One region of the Brenneria nigrifluens DSM 30175 genome, then DNA from elsewhere that is predicted to be linked to it. Evidence: predicted binding sites of a transcription regulator. Region 1 holds the regulator's gene; each other region holds the start of a gene.
What was found. The regulator Fur, encoded in region 1, represses iron uptake genes when iron is present. The targets are predictions, from matches to a motif close to ATAATAATGAGAACNACTATCAA.
Positions count from the first base shown of each region.

Region 2: sodA (superoxide dismutase [Mn]) is a predicted target of Fur. The motif match lies at 7,570-7,592, and genes of this name have one in related genera.
Region 3: exbB (tol-pal system-associated acyl-CoA thioesterase) is a predicted target of Fur. The motif match lies at 2,254-2,276, and genes of this name have one in related genera.

Region 1 covers NZ_CP034036.1:3,343,047-3,353,621, reverse strand. Annotated here, with positions in the region: gene nagA (N-acetylglucosamine-6-phosphate deacetylase) at 1-802, opposite strand, end outside; gene nagB (glucosamine-6-phosphate deaminase) at 823-1,623, opposite strand; gene nagE (N-acetylglucosamine-specific PTS transporter subunit IIBC) at 1,942-3,429, shown strand; gene glnS (glutamine--tRNA ligase) at 3,608-5,266, shown strand; gene fur (ferric iron uptake transcriptional regulator) at 5,432-5,881, opposite strand; gene fldA (flavodoxin FldA) at 6,212-6,739, opposite strand; gene EH206_RS15610 (methyl-accepting chemotaxis protein) at 7,137-8,810, shown strand; gene ybfE (LexA regulated protein) at 8,870-9,151, opposite strand; gene ybfF (esterase) at 9,314-10,081, opposite strand; gene seqA (replication initiation negative regulator SeqA) at 10,302-10,575, shown strand, end outside.
Region 2 covers NZ_CP034036.1:123,682-134,256, reverse strand. Annotated here, with positions in the region: gene xylA (xylose isomerase) at 1-1,086, shown strand, start outside; gene xylB (xylulokinase) at 1,205-2,671, shown strand; gene EH206_RS00555 (DcrB-related protein) at 2,681-3,331, opposite strand; gene EH206_RS00550 (acyltransferase) at 3,441-4,433, opposite strand; gene exaC (acetaldehyde dehydrogenase ExaC) at 4,796-6,331, opposite strand; gene fdhD (formate dehydrogenase accessory sulfurtransferase FdhD) at 6,621-7,454, shown strand; gene sodA (superoxide dismutase [Mn]) at 7,755-8,381, shown strand; gene EH206_RS00530 (methyl-accepting chemotaxis protein) at 8,695-10,575, shown strand, end outside.
Region 3 covers NZ_CP034036.1:4,304,176-4,314,750, reverse strand. Annotated here, with positions in the region: gene EH206_RS20255 (valine--tRNA ligase) at 1-2,021, shown strand, start outside; gene exbB (tol-pal system-associated acyl-CoA thioesterase) at 2,351-3,418, shown strand; gene exbD (TonB system transport protein ExbD) at 3,422-3,844, shown strand; gene EH206_RS20240 (LacI family DNA-binding transcriptional regulator) at 3,867-4,889, opposite strand; gene EH206_RS20235 (glycoside hydrolase family 32 protein) at 4,924-6,333, opposite strand; gene EH206_RS20230 (sucrose-specific PTS transporter subunit IIBC) at 6,333-7,703, opposite strand; gene EH206_RS20225 (carbohydrate porin) at 7,791-9,353, opposite strand; gene EH206_RS20220 (aminoimidazole riboside kinase) at 9,544-10,479, opposite strand.

The sequences.
Region 1 (10,575 bases):
GCTTTTCGCCTTTAATCCGCTTGCTGTTACGGATATTGGCCCAGCTAACGTGGCGGCCGTCGGCGATAATGCCGCAATAGATTTCAGGGGCGTCATAAACGGCGCCGACCAGGCCGGGTTCGCGGCCGGTGAGATAAGGCATGGCGTTGAACAGGTGGGTGGCGAAGCTAATGCCGCAGGCAAAGCCCCGTTTGGCCTGTTCCCAGGTGGCGTTGGAGTGGCCGGCGGAAACCACGATGCCGGCGTCCGCCAACTGGCGGATTATCGCCGGGGAGACTTTTTCCGGCGCCAGGGTGATTTTGCTGATGACGTCCGCGTTGGCGCACAGGAAATCCACCAGTTCCTGCGCCGGTTGACGAATAAAGTCGGCGTTGTGCGTGCCTTTTTTTATTACGTTCAGCCAGGGGCCTTCGAGGTGCAGGCCCAGCGCCTGGAAGCTGTTCTGCGCCAGATAGGCGCGCATCACTTCCACGCCGTGCTTCATAAACTCATCGCTGCAGGTGATAAGCGTAGGCAAAAAACTGGTGCAGCCCGCTTTCAGGTTGGTCTGATGCATGGTTTCCAGCGTTTGCACCGAGATGGATTCCAGCGAGTCGTTGAACTGAACCCCGCCGCAGCCGTTTAGCTGGAGATCGATAAATCCGGGGGCGAGCGACGCGCCGCCAAGGTCATGCCTTTTCAGCCCGGCGGGAAGGTCGCTAACGGGGCAAACGTTCTCTATCAGACCGTCGGCAATCACCACCGCGTGATTATCCAGCGCCTGGTGGCCGGTATAAATCCGGCCGTTTGTTAAAGCGTACATCGTCGACTCCCGACCACTGATTAAAGATTTTTCATCTGTTCCGTTTCTAACTCACGGAAATATTTAACGGTTTTGATTTTCAGCTCCATCGTCGACGGTTCGTCGCATACCATTACCGCTTTGGCGTGAAGTTGCAGGCAACTGATGGTCCACATATGGTTTACGTTTCCTTCCACCGCGGCCTGTAATGCCTGGGCCTTGTTGCGTCCGGTGACCAGGATCATTACCTCCTCGGCATCCAGCAGGGTGCCGACGCCGACGGTAAGGGCGAATTTCGGCACCAGGTTAACATCGCCGTCAAAGAAACGAGAGTTGGCGAGGCGCGTCTCTTCCGTCAGGGTTTTGATTCGAGTTCGGGAAGCTAAAGAAGAGGCGGGTTCATTGAAAGCGATATGCCCGTCATTTCCTACGCCTCCCATAAACAGGTGGATCTTGCCGTAAGACTTGATTTTCTCTTCGTAACGGCGACATTCCGCTGCGATATCTTCCGCGTTGCCATTCAACAGGTTAATGTTTTCCGAAGGAATATCAACGTGATTGAATAAATTCTGCTGCATAAAGCTGCGATAGCTTTGCGGATGTTCGGCGGGCAGGCCGACATATTCATCCATATTGAACGTCACCACATGCTTAAAACTCACCTCTCCGGCCCGGTGCATCGCCACCAGCGCTTTGTAGGCTTCCAGCGGTGAACCGCCGGTGGGGAGGCCCAGCACGAAAGGGCGGGCGGCGCTCGGGTTGAATTCGTTGATTTTCTGCACGATATAACGTGCGGCCCAGTTGCCGACTTCAGCGGGGGTAGAGAGAGGAATCAGTCTCATCAGCGGTCTCCTGATTGTTTGAGGACGATTAAATAAGTATCGCGCTAAATCGCCTTGGCGGCGCGTTTCAGCAGCGAAATAACAGTGCGTATCAGTGTAGCCTGTTTTTTTTCATCTTAAAATAAGTTGGCGATTTATGCAGGTATAAACTTTTTATATGCGATTTTTTAGTGATTGTTATCACATAATGGTAGGGTTTAATTTGTGAAGCGAAATATTTTTCTTACACTCCATGCCAAAACCACCCGTTGTGGTTTTACCCGGCTGTGAGCAGGTTTAACCGGCAGTTTTTTGTCCCACAGGGGAAGAGAGGAACATGTGAGTATTCTTGGTTATTTGCAAAAAATCGGCCGGGCGTTGATGGTGCCAGTCGCCACGCTGCCCGCCGCCGCGCTCCTGATGGGGATTGGCTACTGGATTGATCCGGTCGGCTGGGGAAGTGAAAATGCCCTGGCGGCGCTGTTTATTAAATCGGGCGCGGCCATTATCGAAAATATGGCGGCGCTGTTTGCCGTCGGCGTGGCTTACGGTATGTCGAAGGATAAAGATGGCGCCGCGGCCTTGACCGGTTTCGTCGGATACCTTGTGCTGACCACGCTCGGTTCGCCGGAAGCGGTGTCGATGATCCAGAAAATTCCGCTGGAACAGGTGCCCGCCGCGTTCGGCAATATTAAAAACCAGTTTATCGGTATTCTGGTCGGGGTGATTTCCGCGGAGCTGTATAACCGCTTTAGTCAGGTGGAACTGCCAAAAGCGCTGTCATTCTTTAGCGGACGGCGCCTGGTGCCGATCCTCACCTCATTCCTGATGATTCTGGTCGCCTTTATCCTGATGTATGCGTGGCCGGTCATTTATAACGCGCTGGTCGCTTTTGGCGAGTATATTCAGCAGTTGGGCGCGACCGGCGCCGGTATTTACGCCTTTTTCAATCGCCTGTTGATCCCCGTCGGTCTGCACCATGCGCTGAACTCGGTGTTCTGGTTTGATGTGGCCGGAATTAACGACATCCCGAATTTCCTGGCCGGACAACAGTCCATCGACGCGGGGAAAGCGGTCGCCGGCATTACCGGACGTTATCAGGCCGGGTTCTTCCCGATTATGATGTTCGGCCTGCCGGGGGCGGCGCTGGCTATTTATCACTGCTCGCGCCCGGAGAATAAAAGCAAGGTGGCGGGGATTATGCTTGCCGCGGCATTCGCCGCATTCTTTACCGGCATCACCGAGCCGCTGGAGTTCTCCTTTATGTTTGTGGCGCCGGTGCTGTATGTTCTGCACGCGCTGCTCACCGGGATCTCGGTGTTTATTGCGGCCAGCATGCATTGGATCGCCGGTTTCGGTTTTAGCGCCGGACTGGTTGATATGGTGCTGTCGTCCCGCAACCCGCTGGCGACGCAGTGGTATATGTTGATACCGCAGGGGTTGGCGTTCTTCGTTATTTACTATCTGGCGTTCCGTTTCACCATCCTGCGCTTCAATCTGCTGACGCCGGGACGCGAACTGTCGGTAAGCGGCAGTGAAGCGGACGGCTATGATGTAAACGCCTCGGCGGCGGCGTCGGGCGATATGACCACGCTGGCCCGCGGCTATTTACAGGCCGTCGGCGGTAAAGACAATCTGCTGGCCATTGATTCCTGCATCACCCGCTTGCGTTTGAACGTGGCGGATTCCAGCCTGGTGGATGAAGCCTTGGCCAAGCGGCTGGGCGCGGCGGGCGTTATCCGGCTGAATAAGCAGAATGTGCAGATTGTGGTCGGCACCCAGGCGGAGTCCATCGCGTCCGCGCTGAAAAAAGTCAGCGAAGCGTAGCGTAAAGCGCCATCTTACTGTGTGAACCATGGTAAATAGATGAAATCGCGGGGCGAGATTGCTATCTCGCTCCGTTTTTTTTCCTCACCGGGAATTTAATCAAACTAACGGTTGTTTCCCGGCTTGGCTTGTTGGATCATTAGCGGTTATATGTCGTTTAAGCATTGAGGAACCAAGCATGAGTGAGGCTGAAGCCCGCCCAACAAACTTTATCCGCCAGATTATTGATGAAGATCTGGCGTCCGGTAAGCATGACCGTATTCAGACGCGCTTCCCGCCGGAGCCTAACGGCTATCTGCATATCGGGCATGCGAAATCTATCTGTCTCAACTTCGGTATCGCCCAGGACTATAACGGGCAATGCAACCTGCGTTTTGACGATACCAATCCGGTAAAAGAAGATATTGAATACGTTGAGTCGATCAAACGCGACGTTAACTGGCTGGGTTTCTCATGGAGCGGCGATGTGCGTTATTCCTCCGATTATTTCGATCAGCTGCATCAGTATGCGGTGGAGCTGATCGGTAAGGGATTGGCGTACGTGGACGAGCTGACGCCGGAGCAGATCCGCGAATACCGTGGTTCGCTGACGTCGCCGGGCAAAAATAGTCCCTACCGCGATCGCAGCGTGCAGGAAAACCTGGAGCTGTTCGAAAAAATGCGTAACGGCGGCTTTGCCGAGGGAACCGCCTGTTTGCGCGCCAAGATTGATATGGCGTCGTCGTTTATCGTGATGCGCGATCCGGTGCTGTATCGGATCAAGTTTGCCGAACACCACCAGACCGGCAACAAGTGGTGCATCTATCCGATGTATGATTTTACCCACTGTATTTCCGATGCGTTGGAAGGGGTGACGCACTCGCTATGTACACTGGAATTCCAGGATAACCGCCGCCTGTATGACTGGGTGCTGGATAACATCACCATACCTTGCCATCCGCGGCAGTATGAATTTTCCCGCCTTAATCTTGAATACGCCATCATGTCCAAGCGCAAGCTGAACCAGCTGGTAACGGAAAAGATTGTTGAAGGGTGGGACGATCCGCGTATGCCGACCATTTCCGGTTTGCGTCGCCGTGGCTACAGCGCCGCGTCTATCCGCGAGTTTTGTTACCGTATCGGCGTCACCAAGCAGGATAATAACGTTGAAATGGCGGCGCTGGAGTCCTGTATCCGCGACGACCTTAACGCCAATGCGCCGCGCGCCATGGCGGTGCTGGATCCGGTGAAGGTGGTGATTGAAAACCTTCCTGCGGGACATGAAGAGCTGGTTACCATGCCAAACCATCCGAATAAGCCGGAAATGGGCTCCCGCCAGGTGGCCTTCAGCCGCGAAGTGTATATCGATCGCGCGGATTTTCGTGAAGAGGCCAATAAGCAATATAAGCGTCTGGTGCTGGGCAAGGAAGTTCGCCTGCGCAATGCCTATGTTGTCAAAGCGGAGCGCATTGATAAAGACGAGCAGGGGGTTATCACCGCCATCTATTGCAGCTACGATCCGGACACTTTGAGTAAGGATCCGGCCGATGGACGCAAGGTCAAAGGGGTTATTCACTGGGTGTCGGTGGCGCATGGCCTGCCGGCGGAATTCCGGCTGTACGATAGGTTGTTCAGCGTGGCCAACCCCGGGGCGGCGGATGATTTCCTGTCAACCATCAATCCCGAATCGCTGCAAGTGACCCATGGCTTTGTTGAGGCAAGCCTGGCGCAGGCGGAAGCGGAAAAAGCGTACCAGTTTGAGCGGGAAGGCTATTTCTGTGCCGACCGGGTTTATTCCAGTCCGCAGCATCTGGTATTTAACCGTACGGTGGGTCTGCGGGATACCTGGGTGGGATAACCGCAGGGTTGTCTACAGGATAAAAAAATAAAACCGCCGAGGCGGTTTTATTTTGTTAAAAATCGCCCCGGCGATTTATTATGACGGGCTATCCTGCCCGTCACCCTATGGGCCGTCGCGAACGACGTTGAAAATCGCTCCCGGCGATTTTTTTATGCGGTTGATTTATCTTTTTTCATCGTGCAGGGTTTCGTCTTCACGGCAATCCCCTTCACTGCAATGGCCATACAGATACAAACTGTGGTTGGTCAGTTTAATGCTGTGTCTTTCCGCGATTTCACGTTGCCGCGCTTCGATATACTCATCACGGAATTCAATCACTCTGCCACAATCCAGGCAAATCAGATGGTCATGATGATGTTGCTGGGTCAGTTCGAAAACCGATTTTCCGCCTTCAAAATTATGGCGGGTAACGATACCAGCATCATCAAACTGATTCAGTACGCGGTAGACGGTCGCTAAACCGATCTCTTCGCCCATATCAATCAGTTTCTTATATAAATCTTCCGCACTGACGTGGTGACACTCCGGATCCTGCAGTACTTCCAGAATTTTCAGTCTCGGAAGAGTGACTTTCAGGCCGGCCTTCTTTAATGCGATATTATTGTCAGTCATGCGGGTTTAGTCCTGTTGCTTACTTAATCAATGGGGGCTATCTAGCCTATGGCATCGGTCGGCTCAAAAAATATAATAGCGTCTCAATTATAGAACCGTGCATTCAAAATGGAAACCATGCAATGTTAACAAGGTTATTCCCACGCACAATACAGAGGTAGCACGCAATGCATTGTTGGCAAATGAGGAAAACGATGGAGAACATACAAAACCGATAGGGGTATTGTACAGATTTGTGGCCGGAAGTTAAAAAAATGTATCAATCTTAATGAAAGGTTTTTTCTATTGATTTGGCTCTGACGGGGGAGTTGTCAGAGCCAAAACGTGGTTTTAAGCCGTCAGTTCTGGCAAATTCAGCTCGTCTCCGATCTGTTTCACCCAGGCGGTAACGCGCTCGGCGGTCAGTTCAGGCTGGCGATCTTCGTCGATAGCCAGACCGATGAAATGTTTGTCATCCGCCAGACCTCTGGACGCTTCAAAGTAATAGCCTTCCGTCGGCCAGTGTCCGATGATGGTCGCGCCGTGCGGTTCGATGATATCGCGGATGGTTCCCATGGCATCACAGAAATATTCCGCATAATCCTCCTGATCGCCGCAGCCAAACAGAGCGACCAGTTTGCCGCTAAAGTCGATCTCTTCCAGCGTAGGGAAAAAGTCATCCCAGTCGCATTGGGCTTCACCGTAATACCAGGTGGGGATACCCAGCAATAGAATATCGAAAGCTTCAAGGTCTTCTTTACTGCTTTTGGCGATGTCATGAACTTCAGCAACGTCGGTTCCCAGCTGCTGTTGGATCGTCTTGGCAATGTTTTCGGTATTGCCGGTATCACTGCCAAAGAAAATTCCTATCAGTGCCATGAATTAAATAACCTCTTGATTCTTAATGGTATGGTGCCGTTTTTTACCCGCTTATCGACTAATAATAACAGACACAACCGGCATGAGAAACTCGTATCGGTAAGGAGAAGTAAATTGTGGCGGGTATTTTTTAACTGAAATTCCGGGGGACAAGAAATTTGTATTTATAAAAGGTTATGAAATTGTTCACAGAATAGAAAACAAACTCTGGCGAAAGCCGTGATAGGGGTAAATGTTCTCTGAGTTTTGTCGATTAATTAAGTGATTTTATTTGTTAAATATTACGGGACATCAACGCCAGGGAGTGGCCACATATCCCGGCGGCTTGAATTTTGTACTTCAACGCTGATTAACCATCAAAACATCTTTTTTATGCGCGTTAGGTCTGGAGTGAACCATGAAACTTTTAAAGAACATTGCCATCAGAACGGCCATGTTGTGGGTACTTGGCATTTTCTGCGTGTTATGGGGCGGCGTGTCGCTATATACCATGTTTTCCTTCAAGGAGATGACGGCGACGTCCAAGACCAGCAGTCTGCTGGTGCAAAACATGAATTATGTTAATCAGGGCAACGATCAGTATTTCCGGATGGTCACGCGCCTGGCCCGCGCCGTGGATGCGCGCCGCAATGGCGATAATGAAACGGCGGATAAAGAACAGGCGTCGGCGCTGAATGCGCTCAATACGTTAAAAGCGGATTTGGTATCATTCTATGGCATCGACCATGCAGGGCTGGACGATGCGCTGGTTCAGGCGGTCAGCCGCGACTGGCATAATTTGATTGTTCAGGGCGTTGAGCTTTCATATCAAAAAGCGGCGGCGAACGAGTTTGATGAATACCAGGAGCAGGCTAAAAATGTGGTCCCGCCGTTGAGTCGTCAGTTCGGGGCTTCAATGAGCGCTTTCAATAAGGCTGGCTCGGAGAAATTTGCCGCGGCCGGCGTACGTTTTGAACAGATCACCACCATCGGTCAAAATATTCTGCTGACGGGGTTGATTATCGGACTGCTGCTGCTGTTCTTTACCGATCGCTATCTGGTGACATGCCTGGTGCGGCCGTTAAATGATTTGCGCGATCACTTCGGCGTGATTGCCTCCGGCCAGTTGGGAAAGCCCATCAAGGATTTTGGCCGTAACTGCGTCGGCAGGTTATTCCCGCTGTTGCGTGAAATGCAAACCAGCCTGGCGAACACGGTCAGCACCATCAGAAACAGTACCGACTCGATTTATCAGGGGGCGTCGGAAATCGCCGCGGGAAACAACGATCTGTCGTCACGTACCGAACAGCAGGCTTCGGCGCTGGAAGAGACGGCCGCCAGCATGGAACAGCTGACCGCCACCGTAAAACAGAACGCGGAAAATGCCAACCATGCCAGTCAGTTGGCCTTGCAGGCGTCCACCACGGCGAAGAAAGGGGGCGATATCGTAGAGAACGTGGTGAAAACCATGGCGGAAATCTCCGGCAGTTCGCGCAAGATCGCCGAAATTACCACGGTGATTAACGGTATTGCGTTCCAGACCAATATTCTGGCGCTGAACGCCGCCGTGGAAGCCGCGCGCGCCGGGGAACAGGGGCGCGGCTTCGCCGTTGTCGCCGGCGAGGTGCGTAGCCTGGCGCAGCGCAGCGCCCAGGCGGCCAAGGAAATAGAAGGATTGATTTCCGAATCCGTCAGATGTGTGGATACCGGTTCGAATCTGGTTGAGGATGCCGGCAACACCATGCACGACATTGTTCGCGCGGTGACGAATGTTACCAATATCATGGGTGAGATTGCCTCGGCATCGGAAGAGCAAAGCAAAGGGATAGCCCAGGTCGGGCAGGCGGTGGCGGAAATGGACAGCGTGACTCAGCAGAATGCGGCGTTGGTGGAGCAGGCTTCGGCCGCCGCGCTGTCGCTGGAAGAGCAGGCGGCGCTGCTGAACCAGACCGTTTCGCTATTCCATCTCTCCGAACAGCAGAATCTGCAACCGCGGTCCGCGGCGAAGTCTGCGCCGGCGCCCAAAGCCGTAGCGGCCGCGCCGGCCGCAAAAGCGTTGCCGCCCAGCCAGGATAACTGGGAAAAATTCTAAGTCCGGTTTTTTTATCGGCGTCAGGGATGACGCCGCTCAAGCCATAAGAGATCGTTATCTCAGGACGTTTGTTCGGCCAACTGCGCCAACAGCATCTGCTCGATAAGTTCGCTGCGGCTGATGTTCCGTTGTTCAGCCAGGCTGTTCAGGATATCGACCGCCTCGCCGTTGATTTTTAATTCGACCCGCCGCAACCCGCGTACCTTGTCGCGCCGCAGTTGATTACGCTTATTGATTCTTAGCTGTTCATCACGTGACAGCGGATTGGTCTTCGGGCGGCCGGGGCGACGCTCATCTGCGAACAGATCCAGCGTGGTGCGATCCGTTTGTTCTTTTGCCATAGGTAATGATACTGCAAGGTCTTCGGACCAAAACGCCCGCCGACGCGCGCATTTTGATGATGTGGTTACAATGCTTGTGGCTGAATCAGCCGTCCCTCTACTGCGGGCGCCATCATACCCCAGCCGTGCTGGCGGCGACAACGGTTAATCCGGGCATCCTGGCTATCCGGCGGCGAGAAAACGATGAATGGCGCGCAATACCGCCTCGGGTTTCTCCGCATGGACCCAGTGACCTGCGTCGCTTATCACATAGGCGCGGGCCGCGGGGAACTGGCGCAGCAGGGCGTCGCGATGAACGTCATCCAGATAGGGCGAGTTTGCGCCGCGAATAAACAGAATCGGCTCCGGCCAGGCGGGAACCTCCTGCCAGCCGACGATATTTTCGTATTGATCCCACAGCACCGGCACGTTAAAGCGCCATTCGCCCTGTTGGAATGATTTCAGCAGAAACTGAATCACCCCTTCTTCTTTAATAAACCGGCGCATCAGTTCGGCGGCGGCGGAACGCGATGCGGCGCCCGCCTCGGTGACGGCGTTGAGGGCGGCGAAAACGGCGTCGTGGCGGCGCGTCTGATAATCCATCGGGGCGATATCAATGGCCACCAGCTTTTCCAGCCGTTGCGGGATAAGGGCGCTGAGCGCCATGGCGACTTTGCCGCCCATCGAATGGCCGATAACAATCGCCCGCTCAATCTGCTGTTGGTCCATCAGCTCCGCCACGTCCTGCGCCATCGCCGGGTAGGTCATCTGCGGCGAACGCGGCGACAGGCCGTGATTGCGTAAATCCAGCTGCAGCACGTCGTGCTGATTTTGCAAATCTCGGCCCAGCACGCCAAGATTATCCAGATTGCCAAACAGGCCGTGTATCAGGATAACGGGCAGCCTGTCACTGGGATGAAGCGCATTTTTCCGGCGGTAATTCAATTTCATAATGAAGTTCATTCAGTAGAGATAGGCGCTTAGGGTATCATGACTTTACGACGTTATGTTGCCGGGGAAGAAGCAACTATGACCACTTTAACAGCAACAGGGGCGGCAAGGCATAATCCGAGTTTTTGCGTTGTCGTCGTTCTACCGCTGTTCGAGTGCGCCGGATAGCTTGTATACTTCTTGACGATTGATTTGAGTAAAAAAACAGTACTGGATAAAGATGAAAACTATTGAGGTCGACGAAGAGCTTTATCGTTATATCGCCAGCCATACGCAGCATATTGGTGAAAGCGCATCGGATATTTTACGCCGCATGCTGAAGTTTACCGCCGGTCAGTCCAGGGCGACGCAGTCGGAGGAGGGCGCGCGCAACGCGCAGCCGGCCGCGTCCCCGCGTCCGGGCGATCGGGTTCGGGCGGTGCGCGAGCTGCTGTTGTCGGATGAATACGCCGAACAGAACAAGGCGATCAACCGTTTTATGCTGGTATTGTCTA
Region 2 (10,575 bases), 1.7 Mb from region 1:
GCCAGACGCAAAGCCGACATCGCATTTGAATTCTTTCAAAAACTGGATGTGCCCTATTACTGTTTCCACGATGTGGATGTGGCGCCCGAGGGCGCTTCGCTCAAGGAATACCTGAATAACTTCGCCGCCATCGCCGACGTATTGGCGGAAAAGCAGCAGAGCAGCGGGGTCAAGCTGCTGTGGGGCACGGCAAACTGTTTTACCCACCCGCGCTACGGCGCCGGCGCGGCGACCAATCCGGACCCCGAAGTTTTCGCCTGGGCGGCCACGCAGGTGTTCAGCGCCATGAACGCCACCCAGAAGCTGGGCGGCGAAAACTATGTACTGTGGGGCGGACGCGAAGGTTACGAAACCCTGCTTAACACCGATCTGCGCCGGGAGCGCGAACAGATCGGCCGGTTTATGCAAATGGTGGTCGAGCATAAACACAAAATCGGCTTCCAGGGAACCTTGCTGATCGAACCCAAGCCGCAAGAGCCGACCAAACACCAATACGACTACGACGTAGCCACGGTCTATGGTTTTCTTAAACAGTTCGGATTGGAAAAAGAGATTAAGGTCAACGTGGAAGCCAACCATGCCACGCTGGCGGGCCATTCGTTCCACCATGAAATCGCCACCGCCATCGCGCTGGGCGTTTTTGGATCGGTTGACGCCAATCGTGGCGATCCGCAACTGGGTTGGGACACCGATCAGTTCCCCAACAGCGTGGAAGAGAATACGCTGGTGATGTATGAAATCCTCAAAGCAGGCGGCTTCACCACCGGCGGCCTCAATTTTGACGCCAAAGTCCGCCGCCAGAGCACCGACCGCTACGATCTATTCCATGCCCACATCGGCGCCATGGACACCCTGGCGCTGTCGCTCAAAGCCGCCGCCCGGATGATCGAAGACGACCAACTGAATCAGCTGGTCGCCATACGCTACGCCGGCTGGAACGGAGAACTGGGGCAACAGATCCTGCAAGGCAAGGCGTCGCTGGAATCACTGGCCGGCTATGCGGAAAGCCGCCAGTTGGCGCCGCAGCACCAGAGCGGTCATCAGGAATTGCTGGAGAATATCGTTAACCGTCATTTATTTGGATAATACGGGCTTCCCGGTTCATCCCTTATCCGGCGTCCCGCTATGGAAGATGCCCGCCTGCGCGGGCATGACGGCGGTATAAGGCGCAGTCCCTATCCCTTAACCGTTCCAGGAGTCCTTCATGTACATCGGCATCGATCTCGGCACCTCCGGCGTTAAAGCCATTTTACTGAATGAAGCGGGACAGGTTATCGCCAGCCACAGCGCCGCATTAGCCGTATCCCGCCCTTATCCGTTATGGTCGGAACAATCGCCCGATGCATGGTGGCAGGCAACCGATAGCGCATTGCAGGCGCTGGCGGCGCAGCACGACCTCCGGGCGGTTAAAGCGCTGGGGCTGACCGGGCAGATGCACGGCGCCACGCTGCTGGACGCCCGGCAGCAGGTGCTGCGGCCGGCCATTTTGTGGAATGACGGACGCAGCGCGCAGCAGTGCCGGGAATTGGAACAACAGGTGCCGACCTCGCGGCAGATTACCGGCAACCTGATGATGCCGGGCTTCACCGCGCCCAAGCTGAAATGGGTACGGGAACACGAAGCGGAGATCTTTCGTCAGGTAGACAAGGTGTTACTGCCCAAGGATTATCTGCGCTGGCGTCTGACCGGCGAATTCGCCAGTGATATGTCCGACGCGGCGGGAACGCTGTGGCTGGACGTGGCGCAACGCGACTGGAGCGAGGTATTGCTGGACGCCTGCTCCCTGACGCGGGAGCACATGCCGGCCCTATATGAAGGAAATCAGATCACCGGATATCTGCGGCCGGAAACGGCGCAGCGCTGGGGAATGAACAGCATCCCGGTCATCGCCGGCGGGGGCGATAACGCCGCCGGGGCGATTGGGGTCGGGCTCTACCAGGCCGGACAGGCGATGTTGTCGCTCGGTACATCCGGCGTTTACTTTGCCGTCAGCAACGGTTTTCTCAGCAATCCGCAGCGCGCCGTCCATAGCTTTTGCCACGCATTGCCTGATACCTGGCACCTGATGTCGGTGATGCTGAGCGCCGCCTCCTGTATTGATTGGGTGGCCCGCCTGACGCATGCGCCAAGCGTTCCCGCGCTGCTACAGGAGGTTGCCGAAACGCCCGCGGATAACACCGCCACGCCGCTGTGGTTCCTGCCCTATCTCTCCGGCGAACGTACGCCGCATAACAATCCCCACGCCAAAGGGGCTTTCTGGGGGCTGACGCATCAGCACGGCCGCACTGAACTGGTTCGCTCGGTACTGGAAGGCGTCGGCTTCGCCCTCGCCGACGGTATGGACGCCCTGCATATGACGGGGTTGCAGCCCAGTCGCATCACGCTGATTGGCGGCGGCGCGCGTAGCGCCTACTGGCGGCAAATGCTGGCGGATATCAGCGGGCACGAGCTGGAATACCGCACCGGCGGCGACGTGGGGCCGGCCTTGGGGGCCGCGCGCCTGGCGCAGATCGCGATCAACCCCGATACGCCGCTGGATGCGTTGTTGCCTCAGTTGCCTTTGGAACGGGTCCATCAGCCTGATGCGCAACGCCACGCCTACTATACGCAGCAGCGAGAAACCTTTACTGCGCTATACCGGCAGCTTCGTCCGCTGATGTCAGACCATTAGCGCGGCCGGTTATGCAAAGTTCAGCGACGCCAGCACCTGTTCAATCAGCGCCTGATGGATATCTCCGCGGTTGGCCGGGGTGTTGATTTGCAGCGTCACTATTTTCTTCTGCCACACGGCGTAGAGCAGCATCGAGTTCACCGGCTGGCCGCCGACCTGTAGTTCATTATCCATGCGCTGCATGGGTATCTTGCCGATGGTGACGGGCTGTTGTCGTATCCGTTTTATATGCTGATACTGCCCCTGCATATTGGTGAAAATGTCGTTTCCCAGGCTCTCCAGCCCCGCCTCGGTCGCGCGCAAAATCTGCCCTGCCGGCGGCGGCACCACGGAGAACACCACCTGCTGACGCGAAGCGCTGTTGATAAACAGATGCGCTTTGCCCGCGTCGCCGTTGTTGACGTCATCCGGCGGAGTTTGATCGGAAAAGGCATCCGGCAGCATAAAGCTGATTTTGCCTTTTTGCAGAGAAACCTTGTGCGCCGGCGCTTCAGGCGCGGCGGGCGGCTCAACCGGCGCGACGGGTTTATTTTCCGGCGCCTGCAACGGCGGCGGCGTTGGCTGCGGATCCGGCTTGTTGTTATCCGACGGATTATCACAGGCGCTTAATCCGCCGATTAACCAGCCGATAGCGAATAACTTACCCACTGTCTTTAACATCTCTGCTCCGCCTTCTGCTGCCTATGCCGATAAAGGTTTACGCCATTTAGGTAAATGGTCCCGATTTATCCCTATCATGTCCCGATTCGGCCTTCTTTGTCACTTCATCTTAGCTGACAAGGCGCCGGGTATCGATTTTTTGCAGCGCCATCGACAGCAGCAGGCTGCTCAGTAGCGCAACGATAAAGATATAGAAAATATCCAGCATCGGGCGGTCCGAGATCGCCATATCATGGGTGCGCAGGTAATGGATAATCAGCGCATGGAAACCGTAAATCGCCAGCGAATGGCGCGATATCAAGGCCAATCCGGGCCAAACCCGGTGATTCATCCAGCGTTTGAAGATCGCCAGCAGACTGACCGCCGCCAGAAACACCAACGGCCCGCAGTAGATATAAAACAGCTGGGTAAAATTATCGTTCAGCAGCGTATGGTGCTTGGTGCCTATGGCCACCAGCAACACGCATAAAATAAACAGCGCAATGGCGGCCATCGCCGCGCGGCGGGGGATATCCAGCATCCCTAACGCCCGCCCGACCACTGCGTACAGCAAATAGTAAAAGGTATCGCCGTAGATATAGAGATTAACCGGCAACAGTTTGACGCCGGCAAATTCAACGCTACCCGTATTGGGGTTGGCGATCGCCGCCAGCAGCGCAATAAAAATAGCCAGATACTTTCCCGGCACCGGCTTGACGCGGATAAGCGGCGAGAACAGGTAGATCACCGCAAGGGCGTAGAAAAACCACAGGTGATAAAAAATCGGCTTTTGCAGAACCTGCCTGGCGGCGTTCAGCGGGTCGATTGGCGTTAACACGGCGATATAAATCAAAGCGATAGCGCTATAGAACAGAATGCATAAACCAATGCGCGCAAAATGTTTCCGCCGGGCGCCGCGCTCGCCAAAAAACAGATAGCCCGAGATCATAAAGAACAGCGGCACGCAAACCCGCGAGGCCGAATTAAGGATATTCGCCACATCCCAGTGGACATCGCCCGGCGCGCCGCCGGCGGTAATGTAATAGGTGGTGCTGTGGATCAGAACGACCATCATGCAGGCCACGGCGCGTAAATTATCAATCCAGCCGATCTTGTCGGTCATGCACCGCCTCTTAAAATAGGATTTTTATACTCTAAATGATTCGAGTTGCAGGAAGGCGGCAAGGGAAGGACAAATTCGTTGGGAACGAATTTGACCAGCCAACGGCTGGCCTCCGGTGAGAGACAGGAAGTCTCTCATTTAATCCCGATGAGCTTACACAGGTAAGTGATTCGGGTGACTGAGCGCAGCCAACGCATCTGCAACTTGAAGCATGACGAGTATATTCAATAGGTAATGTGAACAGCGTAGTGCCTGTTCAGCGTCGGCACAATCGGCGGCGGGCGGAATCGGGGGGAAAATCGCAGCGGGGCGCGGTTGGAAAAGGCCGTTAGTCTCCCAACGGCCCATAATTGAGCAAGGAATCAGAACAGCCCCATCGGCTTATCCGAATAACTCACCAACAGGCATTTGGTTTGCTGGTAATGCTCCAGCATCATCTTGTGGTTTTCACGCCCAATGCCCGACTGCTTGTAACCGCCAAACGCGGCGTGCGCCGGGTAGGCGTGGTAGCAGTTGGTCCAGACGCGTCCGGCCTGAATGCCGCGCCCCATCCGGTAGGCGACATTGCCGTTGCGGCTCCATACGCCCGCGCCAAGCCCATACTCGGTGTCGTTGGCGATTTCCAGCGCGTCGTCCATGGTTTTAAAGGTGGTTACCGCCAGCACCGGTCCGAAAATCTCTTCCTGGAAAACGCGCATGCTGTTGTTGCCGAACAGGATGGTAGGCTCCAGATAATAGCCCTGGGACAGTTCGCCCGCCATCTCTTTGCGCTGGCCGCCGGTCAGTACGCGCGCGCCCTCTTTCTTACCGATATCGATATAGTTGAGGATGGTGTCCAACTGCCCGGCGGATACCTGCGCCCCCATCATGGTGTTGCCGTCCAGCGGGTTGCCGATGCGGATGGACTCCACGCGTTTAATCGCTCTCTCCATAAAACGATCGTAGATCGACTCCTGCACCAGCGCCCTGCTCGGACAGGTACAGACTTCCCCCTGATTGAAGGCAAACAGCGTGAACCCTTCCAGCACCTTGTCAAAGAAGCTGTCCTCGTTGTCCATCACGTCCGCAAAGAAAATGTTGGGCGATTTTCCCCCCAGTTCCAGCGTCACCGGCGTCACGTTCTGGGCGGCATAGCCCATGATTTGCTGGCCGACCTCGGTGGAGCCGGTAAACGCCACTTTGGCGATACGCTTCGACGTCGCCAGATATTCGCCGATTTCGCTGCCCGACCCGTTCACCACGTTAATCACGCCCGGCGGCAGAATGTCCTGAATCAGCTCCATCAGAACAAGCACCGACATCGGCGTCAGCTTGGCCGGTTTCAGCACAATACAGTTTCCCGCCGCCAGCGCCGGCGCCATCTTCCAGCAGGCCATCAATAGCGGGAAGTTCCAGGGGATAATCTGCCCCACCACGCCCAGCGGCTCATGGAAGTGATACGCCACGGTGTCGCCGTCGATTTCACTGATCGCCCCCTCCTGAGAACGGATGCAGGCGGCAAAATAGCGGAAGTGGTCAATGGCCAGCGGGACATCCGCGCCGCTGGTTTCACGGATCGGTTTACCGTTATCCCAGGTTTCCACACTGGCCAGCAGGCCGAGGTTCTGCTCCATCCTGTCGGCGATACGATTCAGAAGCAGCGCGCGCTCCTGTACCGACATGGCGCCCCATTCGGCTTTCGCCTGGTGGGCGGCATCCAGCGCATGATCAACATCCCGCGAGGTAGAGCTGGCCACCTCGCATAAAGGTCGGCCGGTAATCGGCGTCAGATTAACAAAATACTCACCTCCGTCGGGCGGAACCCAGGCTCCGCCGATAAAGTTGTCATAGCGTTTGTTCAGCTTAGGCGCGCCATACTCATCGGAAATAAGCCGGCCTTCAGATGTGATATGTGCCATTTCAGTCTCCTTTTCGCGGTTTGGGTACGCGGCGGAGCCGCAGTGGAAATAGAGGCTATATGAAAACGATCGCTGCACGGTAAGCATGGTTAAATCGTATGCGGGGATGGCGCGTTATGACAGCCGCCGGTCAGAGAGAATGGTAACTTTTCGAAGCATGTCACAATTTAGCAACCATCAATCAACAAATTCACAACCATGACGTGGGCCCGATCGCCATTTGCAGAGAAAAGTTCGCATCCGCGGGGAGGCGGTGAAATAATAGCGCCATTGACTAAAGGCGATTAACTTGCAGGTATTTCAGGTGAAAAGCGTTATCCCACAAACGGTTACTCCCCCCACGGGGGCCTGTCGGCGTACCGTCAGCCATCAGGGCGCGCTGACGCGGCCGCAGGCCGACTGGCTGGCGGAAGAAGTGCCCGTGGCGCTGGTCTACAACGGTATTTCACATGTGGTGATGATGGCGTCGCCGAAAGACCTGGAGCTATTTGCGCTGGGGTTTTCGCTGTCGGAAGGCATCATCGCCGCGCCGCAGGATATTTACGGTATCGATGTTCAGCCGATATGCAACGGCATTGAGGTACAAATCGAACTTTCCAGCCGTCGCTTCGCCGGTTTAAAAAACCGCAGACGGGCGATGGATGGCCGCACCGGGTGCGGCGTCTGCGGGGTGGAGCAGTTGGCGGAGATCGGCAAACCGGTTGCGCCCCTGCCATTTACCCAAACCTTCTCGCTCAGCCGCCTTGAATCGGCGCTGGCGCAGTTGCAGCAGGTACAGCCGGCGGGCCAGTTAACCGGCTGCACCCATGCCGCGGCCTGGGTTACGCCGGACGGCGCGCTGCGCGGCGGCTGTGAAGATGTCGGCCGCCATGTGGCGCTGGACAAGCTGCTCGGCATGCGGGCAAAACAGCCGTGGCGGCAGGGCGCCGTGCTGGTTTCCAGCCGCGCCAGCTACGAGATGGTGCAAAAATCCGCCATGTGCGGCGTGGAGATCCTGTTCGCGGTTTCCGCCGCCACCTCGCTGGCCGTCGAGGTGGCCGAGCGCTGCAACCTGACGCTGGTGGGGTTCTGTCGTCCGGGGCGCGCCACCGTCTATACCCATCCGCAGCGTCTGAGCGAGTAGCGCAGCGCAGGAAAATCGCCGCCGAGCTTAGACCGATTTGTTTTTACCTCATACCCTAACCACATAAGCGCTTGTTATATTGGGTTAAACGCCGGCAGGTAACCGCGTTCGGACGAGAATAATCATTTTCAATATCATTTAATTAACTATAATGAACGTAGTGCTTACGCGGTGCTAACAAAATCGGCGCCGCATACTGTCCTTGTACCGGGCCTAGGAAATTGTGAGCAATGTCGCGTTTCGGTACAGCACAGTTCACCACTACAATTACTCAGCACTATAACCACGGAGATGCTAAACATGAGTTATTCACTGCCATCCCTGCCTTATGCTTATGACGCACTGGAACCCCATTTCGACAAGCAAACGATGGAAATCCATCACACCAAACACCACCAGACCTACGTCAATAATGCTAACGCGGCGCTGGAATCCCTGCCTGAATTCGCCGAGCTGTCCGCAGAAGAACTGCTCACCAAGCTGGACAAAGTGCCGGCAGAGAAAAAAACCGTTTTACGTAACAACGTCGGCGGTCACGCCAACCACAGCCTGTTCTGGAAAGGCCTGAAGCTGGGCACCACGCTGGCCGGCGATCTGAAAGCCGCCATCGAGCGTGATTTCGGCAGCATCGATACTTTCAAAGAAAAATTCGAACAGGCCGCGGCAACCCGCTTTGGTTCCGGCTGGGCCTGGCTGGTGCTGAAAGATGACGGCAAACTGGCGGTGGTATCCACGGCCAATCAGGATAGCCCGCTGTCGGGCGAAGCTATTTCCGGCGCATCCGGCTACCCCATCCTGGGTCTGGACGTATGGGAACATGCCTATTATCTGAAATATCAGAACCGTCGCCCGGATTACATCAAAGCGTTCTGGAACGTCGTAAACTGGGACGAAGCGGCCAAACGTTTCGCAGAAGCGAAAAAATAAGCCGTTTCCCGCCGCCGCCCTGTCCGGGCGGTGGCAAAGCAAACCGGAATAACCGTCTTTGTTCCGGTTTTTTTATTATAAATTATCGAATATTCTCCCTCTTCCAGACTTTATTTGCATATTGATAAGCAATAGAGATAGTAAAGTTTCCCCATAATTTGCCGATAAATTAACTGTGATCCTATCGTATGATTTTTTATACCGATATGTTGTATCTCACACGACAATCTCGTGGCGCAGTCTCCCATAATTCGCATATAAGGGGGCAAAACCAGAGTCAGTATTCAGTTCATAAGATAGTGGAAGAAACAAAATGGCTATAAAATTTGAAAATATCAACGTCGGTAAGAAATTAGGCTTAGGCTTCTTCCTGATCATAATGATGACGGTAATTATTGCCGGCGCAGGCGTTATGCATATTGAAGAATTAAAAGAAAGTATTGATAAAGTCAATTTAAGCAGCAGTATCAATAATGAAATTAACCAGGCAAAATATTATCGGGTACGCTATAGCGCCACATACTCCCCGGAAGATATAAAGCAAAATATTACCCATATTGAGAATATCAATAAGTATGTATCTGAAGCCAAAGGCTGGAACTGGCCGGAAAAAGCCAGAGAACAATTCGCCCATATCGAAACCGTTATCGCCGAATATCAGCAACGGCAGAAAAACTACGTTGATGCCATTCACAAAAAGGACGACGTCAGGAAAAGCTGGAATATTTCCGAAACGGAAAAACCATTAAAAGAACTGGGCGATCAATTAAACGCCGACGGTTATAATCTGTCGCTTCAGTTGCTGCTTGCCGATCTGAACCTGAAACTGACGGCGGTTCGTTATCATGTCCGCGGCCTGTTGTTATCCCGGGACAAAGAATCCGCGGATGAACTCGCCGCCGCCATTGACGATGCGCAAACCTCGCTGACGACGCTTTACCAGAGCCTGCCCGCCGAACAACAGGCGATACTCGCGCCGGTCCTGAGCACCATGAACAGCTATGAAGAGCGGGCCATGGCTTATATGCCGGCCTATCAGGAAGAGCTGGCGCAGGCGCGGCAAATGGCGACCAGTGCCGACGAACTCAATGCCATCATCCAATCCCTGCTTCAGGATCAGCTACAGTTCACCCAGCAGGATATTCGCGCTTCCGAGATCCAGATGGGCGTTACCGCGCTGATTACCCTCATCCTCGGGTTACTGATCTCCTGGTTTATCTCACGCCAAATCACCACCCCGCTGAATACCACGCTGGATATGGCCGAACGCATCGCAACCGGCGATCTGACCATGACAGTCGAAACCACCCGCCGCGATGAGCTGGGGCAGCTTATCCGGGCGATGGCGAAAATGAATGCCAATCTGCATAACATGATCGACGAGATCCGCGTCGGCGTCAGTCAGATCTTCACCGCCGCGGGGGAGATCGTCGCCGGCAACACCGACCTCTCCTCGCGCACCGAGCAGCAGGCGGCCGCCGTTGAACAGACCGCCGCCAGCATGGAGCAGCTAACAGCAACGGTCAAACAGAACGCCGACAATGCCCACCACGCCAACACCCTGGTGATCGGCGCGTCCCAGACCGCGAAGCAAGGCGGCGAGCAGGTGAACAACGTGGTGAAAACCATGAATGATATTGAACACAGCTCCAGGCGTATCGCCGAGATCACCTCGGTGATTAACGGCATCGCCTTCCAGACCAATATTCTGGCGCTGAACGCCGCAGTTGAAGCCGCCCGCGCCGGCGAGCAAGGCCGGGGTTTCGCCGTGGTGGCCGGCGAAGTGCGCAATCTGGCGCAGCGCAGTTCGCAGGCGGCCAAAGAGATTGAGGGACTGATCGCCGAGACGGTCAGCCAGATCGGACACGGCGCCACGCTGGTCGGTAATGCGGGTAAAACCATTCATGATGTCGTCACGTCCGTGACGCAGGTGCATGACATTATGGGCGAGATAGCCACGGCTTCCGATGAACAGAGCCGGGGAATTACCCAGATCAGTCAGGCGATTGTGGAAATGGACAGCACCACCCAGCAGAACGCCGCGCTGGTGCAACAATCCTCCGCGGCGGCCGACTCGTTAGAAGAGCAGGCGACGCTGCTCAAACAGGCCGTTTCCGTATTTCGTCTGGCGACCTCACAGGACGATACAACGCCGGCCGGCATCGCATTTTCCCGTTCATCGCCCCAGTTGGGC
Region 3 (10,575 bases), 960 kb from region 1:
CCCCGGCCCACGACTTTAACGACTATGAAGTGGGTAAACGCCACCAGCTACCGATGATCAACATTCTGACCTTTGACGGCGATATCCGTCAGCAGGCCGAAGTGTTTGATACCAACGGCGAAGCCAGCACCGCATACAGCAGCGATATTCCGCCGGCGTTTCGCGGTCTGGAGCGCTTTGCCGCGCGTAAAGCCGTGGTGGCGGCCTTTGAGGATCTCGGCCTGCTGGAAGAGATCAAGGCGCACGACCTGACGGTGCCGTACGGCGACCGCGGCGGCGTGGTGATTGAGCCGATGCTGACCGATCAGTGGTACGTGCGGGCGGCGGTGCTGGCCAAACCGGCGGTGGAAGCGGTTGAGGACGGCCGTATCCAGTTTGTGCCCAAGCAGTACGAAAACATGTACTTCAGCTGGATGCGCGACATTCAGGACTGGTGTATTTCCCGCCAGCTGTGGTGGGGGCACCGCATTCCGGCCTGGTACGACGCCGAAGGCAAGGTTTACGTCGGCCGCGACGAAGCGGAAGTGCGCCGCGAAAACAATCTGGCTGACGACGTGGCGCTGAATCAGGACGAAGACGTACTGGACACCTGGTTCTCCTCCGGGCTGTGGACATTCTCCACGCTGGGCTGGCCGGAACAGACGCCGGATCTGAAAGCTTTCCACCCGAGCAGCGTGATGGTCAGCGGCTTCGACATTATCTTCTTCTGGATTGCCCGCATGATCATGCTGACCATGCACTTTATCAAGGATGAAGACGGCAAGCCGCAGGTGCCGTTCCACACGGTCTACATGACGGGGCTGATCCGTGATGAAGAAGGGCAGAAGATGTCCAAGTCCAAAGGCAACGTGATCGACCCCCTGGATATGGTGGACGGGATTTCGCTGCAAGCCCTGCTGGAAAAACGCACCGGCAATATGATGCAGCCGCAGCTGGCGGAAAAAATCCGCAAGCGTACCGAAAAGCAGTTCCCGAACGGCATCGAACCGCACGGCACCGACGCGCTGCGCTTTACCCTGGCGGCGCTGGCCTCGACCGGGCGCGATATCAACTGGGATATGAAACGCCTGGAAGGTTACCGCAACTTCTGTAACAAGCTGTGGAACGCCAGCCGTTTCGTGCTGATGAATACCGAAGGTCAGGATTGCGGCTTTAACGGCGCAGATAAAGTCTTGTCGCTGGCCGACCGCTGGATCCTGGCCGAATTCAACCGTACGGTTAAAGCCTACCGCGAAGCGCTGGACAGCTATCGTTTCGATATCGCCGCCAATATTCTGTATGAGTTCACCTGGAACCAGTTCTGCGACTGGTATCTGGAACTGGCGAAGCCGGTGATGAACGGCGGAACGGCGGCGGAGCTGCGCGGTACGCGCCATACGCTGGTGAACGTGCTGGAAGCCTTGCTGCGTCTGGCGCACCCGATCATTCCATTTATCACCGAAACCATCTGGCAGCGGGTGAAAGCGCTGAAAGGCATTAGCGCCGACACCATCATGTTGCAGCCTTTCCCCGAGTTCGACGCCGCGCAGGAAGATACCCAGGCGCTGAACGATCTGGAATGGATCAAACAGGCGATTATCGCCGTGCGTAATATCCGTGCGGAAATGAATATCGCGCCGGGGAAACCGCTGGAGCTGCTGTTACGCGGCGCCAGCGCCGAGGCGACGCGCCGGGTGGAGGAGAACCGCGGTTTTATTCAGACGCTGGCGCGTCTGGCAAGCATTACGCTGTTGCCGGCGGGCGATAAAGGTCCGGTGTCGGTGACCAAGCTGGTGGAAGGCGCCGAGCTTTTGATCCCGATGGCGGGGTTGATTGACAAAGCGGCGGAGCTGGAGCGTCTGGCAAAAGAAGTGGCCAGAATCGAAACTGAAATCGGCCGCATCGAAAGCAAGCTGTCCAACGAAGGTTTTGTGGCGCGCGCGCCGCAAGCCGTGGTGGCGAAAGAGCGTGAAAAGCTCGACGGTTATGCGGCAGCAAAAGCGAAATTGCTCGAACAGCAGGCCACCATCGCCGCGCTGTAATGCGTAGAGGATTTTCTTCACCGCAGTCGGTCAAAACGCCCGATGTTACGCATCGGGCGTTTGGGCGCTGACAGATTTAGGGCCGCTAACCGCCATGCGCGCAGCGGCTTCTCTCCATGGCCGCCAGGCTCTCCGGCTATTTGTTATTATTTATCTTTTATGCGATTACCAGTAATGCAAATGCTTAATTCAATCATGTAATGGCGTAAAAAAAATAGTTCCACAAGCATAAATAATAATGAGAACGACTATCAATTCGCTCAGGGTTTGATATTATTTCAGGCTGATTTCTTGTGTCATTAGTGATGGATTAATGGTGGAGGCACAGCGTGAATACGGCTGTCAGTAGCATTACCCAACAGGTATCATCAGCCTGGCAAAAAAAACGTTGCGCGTTCAGCGCACTTTTCCGCAGCGTGCTGGTTGCCCTGCTGTTGACTGCGGGGCTCGGCGGGCATACGTTTGCGGCGCCTGCTACAACCCCATTGTCAGATGGAAATGCCGGCGATGCCGCAACATCGTCCGCTCCCGCAACGCAGGAAGCGCCCGCAACGCAGGAAGCGCCCGCCACGCAAGTTGAACCGGCTGCGCCTGCAACCCCTGCAACCCCTGCAACGCAGGATCCCGCTTCATCTCTCGCCTTGCCGCCTAGCGCCGCGCCGGGTACCAATAACCTGATGACCACGGACTTGTCCGTTTGGGGCATGTATCAGCATGCCGACCTGGTGGTGAAAACGGTGATGGTCGGCCTGCTGCTGGCTTCGGTCATTACCTGGGCGATCTTCTTCAGTAAAAGCGTGGAGCTGGCGGGCGCCAAGCGTCGCGCCCGTCGTGAATATCTGGCGCTGGAACAGGCCAAAACGCTGGGGGATGCCGTAGATGCGGCGGAGGCGTTCAAGAACGGGGGCGTGGCGAAGCAATTGCTGACGGATGCGCTGAATGAACTGGAGCTGTCCGAACGTTCCGACGATAACAACGGGATTAAAGAGCGTACGGCTTTTCGCCTGGAACGCCGCGTTGCCGCCACCGGCCGCCATATGGGGCGCGGTAATGGTTATCTGGCGACGGTCGGCGCGGTGGCGCCGTTTATCGGGTTGTTCGGCACCGTATGGGGCATCATGAACAGCTTTATCGGCATCGCGCAAACGCAAACCACCAATCTGGCAGTCGTCGCGCCGGGCATCGCCGAGGCGTTGCTGGCGACGGCTATCGGCCTGGTCGCCGCTATCCCGGCGGTGGTTATTTATAACATCTTTGCCCGCTGGATTACGGGATATAAAGCGCTGGTGGGCGATGTCGCCGCCCAGGTGCTGCTGCTGTTAAGTCGTGACCTTGATGTGGCGGCCAGCAACGACAACCGGGCCTCTTCATCGGCGCAAAAACTGCGGGCGGGATAAGTCATGGCCATGCATTTAAACGATGATGTGAGCGAAAACGGCGAAATGCACGATATCAACGTGACGCCGTTTATCGATGTCATGCTGGTTCTGCTGATTATCTTTATGGTGGCCGCGCCGCTGGCGACGGTGGACGTTCGCGTTGATTTGCCCGCTTCGTCCGCCGCGCCGCAGCCGCGCCCTGAAAAGCCGGTCTACCTGACGGTGAAAGCCGATAAGCAATTATATGTTGGCGATGACGTGGTAAGCGAAGAGTCGCTGGCGCAGGCGCTGGACGCCACCACCAGCGGCAATAAAGAAACCACCATCTTCTTTCAGGCGGATAAAAGCGTGGATTATGAAACCATGATGAGAGTGATGGATGCGCTACGCAAAGCCGGATATCTCAAGGTGGGGCTGGTGGGCGCGGAGTCGGCGGCTAAATAGTCATCATGCGCGTTTTCCTGACTCACTGACGTGAGTCAGGGTGCCGCCAGTGGATATGCATTGGCGGAATATAGCGCTTAGCCTGCGTCAGCGCGCGTTCTTCGATCAACGTGGTAATCATCTCAAAGCTGTTTCCCGCCAGACTTTCACTGTCCTGGGCAATGGTGTCGATTTTCAACGGCAGGCAGTCGAACAGATAGTGATCGTCAAAGCTGCACAGCCGGATATCGCTCTCCATCAGGTTATGCTGGTTCAGGTAACGCAACACCCCTTCCAACAGGCCGCAGGCGGCGGTAAACAGCGCTTTGGGCGGCCGGCCCAGCTCGGCGCAGAGCTGGGCGAACATTTCATAACCTGAGCTGGGATGATAATTGCCGTGAATAATCCATTCAGGCCGACACTCGATACCCGCGCGTTGTAATCCCAACTGAAAGCCGGCCAGACGGTCTCGGGTAGGAGAAATGCGCGATTGACCGCCAATAAAATAGAACTCGTCGCCGTGCTGGCGGGCGATGCGCTCGACCAGCGTCGCGGTCGACTCTATCGACTCGGTGATCACCAGCGGCAGGTCGGACTCGCCAATCACCCGGTCAAACTGAATAACGGGCAGTTGCTGATTGATTTTCTGGTATTCGGCATCGCTGAGCATACTGGATGCGACGATCAGCCCGTCCACCTGGCGCTGTATCAGGCTGTTGACGGCCATCATCTCCTGACTGGCGTTCTCGTCCGTACAGGCGATAAGAAGCTGCAGCCCCGCTTCGCGGCACAGCATTTCCAGGTCGCGCGAGATAACGGCAAAACCATAGTTGGTCATTTCCGGCACCACCAGCCCCAGCGTATTGCTGCGCGACGAACGCAGGGAGCGGGCATGGATGCTGGGCTGATAGCGCTGCTCGCGGGCGACGGCCAGAATGCGATCGCGGGTGGCATCGGAAACGCGGAACTCTTTACCGCGGCCGTTCAGCACCAGGCTCGCAGTGGATTTCGATACCCCCGCGAGTGCTGCGATGTCGCTGATTGTTATGCGTTTAGTTTGTTTCACCGCGGGATCGGTCCGCTGTCAGAGAAAAGGGGCGTCATTTTATCACGGATGGCGCCAACAGCCAGTGCTGCAATGCCAATCTTCCCGGTCCGCTGAACGTAATGGCGGCGTCGCCGTCGGGGAAATAGCTGGCGGACATCACGGCTGCGCCTTCATTGATAAAAATCTCGATACTGGAGCGATCGCACAATATCTGTAGCTGGTGCAATTCTCCGCGCCAGTAGCGATGTTCCGGTTCGCCGGTGCGGCGGTTATGCCGGCTCAGGGTCAGGCATTCGCCGTTCCAGCACAGCACCATCAGGGAAGCGATGTTGAGCTGGAATTCGCCCTTAACGGTCAAGGCGATTTCGGCGCTGTTCACCGGCAACGGCGGCGCATAGTCGGCGACGCCTTGCCATGCAAAGTGCTGCGTTCGCAGCTGTTGCAGTTCGCGCACCGGCTGTTGATAGAGCTTACCTTCACGCAGCGTCAGCTCCCGCGGGCAGGTCATGGTATGGATCCAGCCATGGGCGATCGTCGGCGCAAAAAACTCGTCCTTATCGGGAATGGCCATCCAGCCAAACAGCAAACGTCGTCCGTCCTCGCTTGATGTTGTTTGCGGCGCGTAAAACTCAAAGCCAAGATCCAGTTCGTTGAATCCATGGTGCGGATAGTCGCCGCTTTGATAATTCAGCGTCCCGACCAGGTAACCGGCCTGGAAGGTGTTCAGATAGCGCTCTTCTTGCGCGGGTACGCCCTGCGGGCAGCAGATTAAGACATCCTGTCCGTTCAGCCTGAATAAATCCGGGCATTCCCACATGTAGCCGAAATCCCCCAGTCCGCCAAGGCGCGAACCGGCGATTTCGGAAATTTTATTCCAGCGGCGCAAATCGCCGGAGCGATACAGTAGCACCTTACCCTGGAGCTGCTTATCCTGCGCTCCCAGCACCATGTACCAGCGGCCATCGTGCTTCCAGACTTTCGGGTCGCGTACATGCCCGGTATAGCCTTCGGGCAGCGTCAGTACCGGACCCAGTTTGTCATACTCGCCGTCGGCGTTTTCCCTGGCCAGGCACTGGAATGCGCTGCGCGAGCCGTCGGCGTATTTCACATTGCCGGTGTAAATCAGGGTAATCGCGCCATTATCAACCACGGCGGAACCGGAATAGCAGCCGTGCGTCTCATAGCTTTCGCTGGGCACCAGCGCAACGGGTTCGTGTCGCCAGCTCACCAGGTCGGGCGAGCTCCAGTGCCCCCAGAATTTTGCGCCGTGGGCGCAGGCTAAAGGATTCCACTGATAAAACAGATGGTAACGCCCGTTATGATGAATAAAGCCATTCGGGTCGTTGAGTAGCCCGACGTTTGGCGACAGGTGCCAATGCGGACGGTGAGGATCGTCGCCGACGCGGGCCTGATTAGACATCAGAGCGTGCGCCATGCGTTTTAACAGGTGGGTTTCCATAATTATGTGTTATCCGTTTTATATTTCAGCAGGAATGAAATGATAAACGCCGCGCCAAAGGCAATGAGCATACCAATCAGATAGCTAAGCATAGAACCAGCCTGGACGATCGCCAATCCCGGAAAGCCCGTCAATCCTACCGCCGTCATACTGACGTGATTGAAGACCACCCAGGCGCCGCCCAGCGCGCCGCCGGCCAGCGCGGCCAGAAACGGTTTTACAAAGCGCAGGTTGATACCGAATATCGCCGCTTCGGTGATGCCGAGCAGTGCGGAAAACGAGGAGGGGATAACGATCGCCTTGATCTTCACATCCTTGGTTTTGAAATACACCGCCAGACAGGCGCCGCCTTGCGCCACGTTGGCCATCGCCCAAATCGGCAGCAGGAAGTTCACGCCGATGTTGGGATTGCCCAGCAAACCGGCTTCAATGGCGTGGAAACTGTGATGCACGCCGGTGATGACAATGGCGGAGTAAAGCCCGCCGAACAGCAGCCCGGCCAGCCAGCCGGCGTGGGTGATCAGGGTGCTCAGGACGAAGGAAATAGCGTCGCCCAGCATACGGCCCGCCGGGCCGATGATCAACAAGGCGATAAAGCCGGAAATGACCACGGTCAGAAATGGGGTAATGATGATATCCAGCGCATCGGGCACCACTTTACGCAGGCGCTTTTCCACCATGCTCATAAACCATACGGCCAGCAGCACCGGAAATACCGTGCCCTGATAACCCACCATAGCGATATCCAGACCGAACAGGCTCATGGTCTGGAAACCGCCGGCGACCCCCCAGGCGTTGGTGAGGGCGGGGTGGGTGAGGATGCCGCCCAGCGTGGCGCCGAGATAGGGGTTGCCGCCAAATTCCCGCGCCGCGGTGAAGCCGATAAGAATGGGCAGGATGATAAAGGCGGCGGAACTGAACATATCCAGCATAATGAAAATCGCGCTGCCGGCATCGGCCCAGCCATAGGTTTTAATCAACCCGAGCAGCCCCATCAGCAGGCCGGATGCCACGATCGCCGGAATAATGGGCACAAAAATGTTTGACAGCAGACGCGCCAGACGTTGCAGCGGGTTCAATTTTTGGGCGGCTAGAGAGGCGGCCTCGGACTTGCTGGATTCACTGATACCCGCGGCTTTGATAAATTCGGCATAGACTTTATTTACCAGGCCGGTGCCGAAAATTATCTGAATTTGCCCGGCGTTATGAAAGCAGCCTTTGACCCCTTCGACATTCTCAATCGCTTTTTTGTCGGCCAGACTATCGTCGTTAAGCACCAGACGCAAACGGGTAGCGCAGTGGGCGGCGCTGGCGATATTTTCTTTTCCGCCCAACAGGGGGATAAGTGCTGTCGCTGTGGCGTTAATATCCATTTTATTCCTCATTTATTATTGGGATACGCGGTATCCTCAGCGCCGGTCACCGGTTTAGGTAACCGGCGCGATGATGCTATCCGGCTATCAGAACCAGGTTTCCATCTGAACGCCAAAGTTCCACTCGCCGCCCGCTTTAAAGCCGGTGGTGCCAAAGGTGTCGGAGTTATCGCTGGTGTAGTTATCCAGACGTTTGTCCCAGTCCATGTAGCTGGCGAATACACGCAGTTCCGGGCGGCTGAAAATATTGGCGATATCACCCACTTTGAAGGTGGGCGCGAAGGTCAGCTTATAGAAGCCGCCGCTGACCTGATTGAATCTTCTGTCGCTGCCATCGACTCTTATCGTATAGCCTTGAGGGTCGAGATCCATATACTGGTAGCTGGCTTCATAAGCCAGGGCAAAGTTTTCGGTGATTTCCTGAACCAGACGGGTGTTGAAGGTTATCCATTTATAGCTGTCGCCCTCGACGTAGCGATCCTGACTGGCCTGAGCAAGAATAGAAGGGGCGAACGTCCAGTTTTTACTCAATGGCGTGGCGCCGTAAACAGCCAGACGCCAGGTATCAGCCTCATTGCTCAGGTTACCGTCCGAACCGACATTCTTGACTTCCGCGCCTAAACCGTGACCGTAGAGAATCGCCACCTTCGAGCTACCTTCACGCAGCCCATAGAAGCTGTCGCCATGCCAGGCGGCCATAGCATGATAGCCTTTATCGCCGGCATTGGTATTGGTGACGGCATTGGCACTGTTGCTTGCCGTGTTTTCGCGCGCATCGTTGTTTTTCGCTTTTAACCCGCTCAACATAAACTGGAAAGGACCCACATAGTTATTGGCGGTCAGGACGTAGTTTTTAATATCGTTGTCCAGCGCGGTGATTTCACCCAGGCTGCGGCCGTAAAGGGAAAAGTTGCTTTTGAAGCTGTCCGTCCACTTCACGTCATAGATCCCGCCGCCGGTGCCGGCCATAAAGATCACGTCGATGTCCAACTCATGAATATCAAAGTTATCGCGATCAAAGCGTTTACCCGCCCACAGCGTGCTGTCTTGCCATATACCGGTGAAGGTCGGCAGCGAGCCTAACTCGACAAAAGCCTCGCGCACGTTGAGATCGCTGCTATCCGCGGTCCAGTCGTTATAGGTGCGCTGGCCGTCGGCCATCATCACCTTGAAACGGGTGGTGGCGCCGTTATCCAGTTTTTGTTTGTGCTCCAGTTTCAGTTCGAGGTAGGTGTCGTCCTCATTGCCCAGTCGGCCGACATGCCCGCCGGTTTGACCGGCGGGGGTCATACCCGGCCCGATATCGGTTTTGGAACTGGTGCTGGAATCATTGATGGAGAGGCCTGAACGGGCATAGGCATGAAATTCGAAACCATCCGCGGACGATTTTTTGTTGGCCAAATCGGTGGTGCGCTGTTCAACCTGTTGGGTTTTTTGTTCGGTTTGTGCGGTTCGGGTTGCGAGTTGCCGTGTTTGTGTTTCCGCCGCCTCAGCCCGCGCCTCGGCGGCCGAGGCTCTGGCTTCGGCCTGTTGCAGCCGCTGTTCCAGCGCATTCAGACGGGCTTCGATGCTGTCGGAACTGGCGGCGGAAGCATAGAGGGGGGCTGAGAGTAATAATCCTATTGTTATAGCGAGTCGGGTTGGTTTCATTTTTTGTTCTCTTCTTGTTCTTGGGGCACTTTTATTGGCTAAAAATCCGTTTTTGCTAAAATGCTAAACCGATTTTTCAGAAGAGAAAATAAAGGCGGGCAATCGGGTTGGCAAGGGGTTTTACTAACCCGATTCTGTAACTGTGATCCTAACGACAAATTATCCGCATCAACCTGCGGCGACAGCGCGATCAGCGTCCGGTTAGTGAAGTTGAGTGGATCTGTTGGGCGTAAGGCAGGGCGGTCATGGCGCCTTTAGCGGTTGTGGCGAGCGCGCCGCACAGTTGGGCCTGTTCGATCACTTTTTCCCATGACGGTGCTTGCGGGAAGTCGTCGTATTCGGCTAAACCGCGCAGTAACCCGGCGACAAAAGCGTCGCCCGCGCCGGTGGTATCGACCGGCGTTACGTAAGGCGCGGTAAAATGGCGCGGCTGTCGGCGGTCATGCAGCCATACGCCCTCACTGCCTAGCGTAACCAACAGCAGTTTGGTCGGATATCGCCTGATAAGCCAGTCGATACCTGGTTCGACATTGTCGATGCCGCTAAGAAAGGCCAGTTCGTCCCGCGATAGTTTTACCACATCCGCCAGTGACAGCGCCTGCTCCAGACAATCTCTCAATTCCTGTTCGTCGGACCACAAATCCTCGCGAATATTGGGATCGAAACTGACCCACCCGTTTACGGCTTTTATTTGCCGCATCGCCTCAAGGGCCGTGCCGCGTGAAGGCTCCTGCGACAAGGCTATCGAACACAGATGCAGCCATTCACCCTCTTTGAACCGGGGCAGATCGCCCGGTTGTATAAACAGATCGGCGCTGGGGCGCACCATAAACGTGAATGAACGTTCGCCGGAAGGATCCAGGCTGACAACCACGGTGGAGGTCCGATGAGCGGCGTCCCGCACCATGTAATGCGTATCGACCTGTTCCCGATCCAGCACGTCCCGCAGAAAATGACCGAAGACGTCGTCGCCTACGCGGCCGATAAAGGCGCTGCGGCCTCCCAGCCTGGCGATGCCGACGGCGACATTGGCGGGCGCTCCTCCAGGACATTTGAGATAACGCTCTGAGTCTTCCGGGATGAGATCGACCACCGCATCGCCCATCACCCAAATTTTATGTGCCATAAAATTACTCTTGTCAGGGATATTAAGACTGTTTGCTAACATAGAAGAATCGGTTTAGCTACGCAATGTCATTCATTGGAATGATATTGCGCGCCA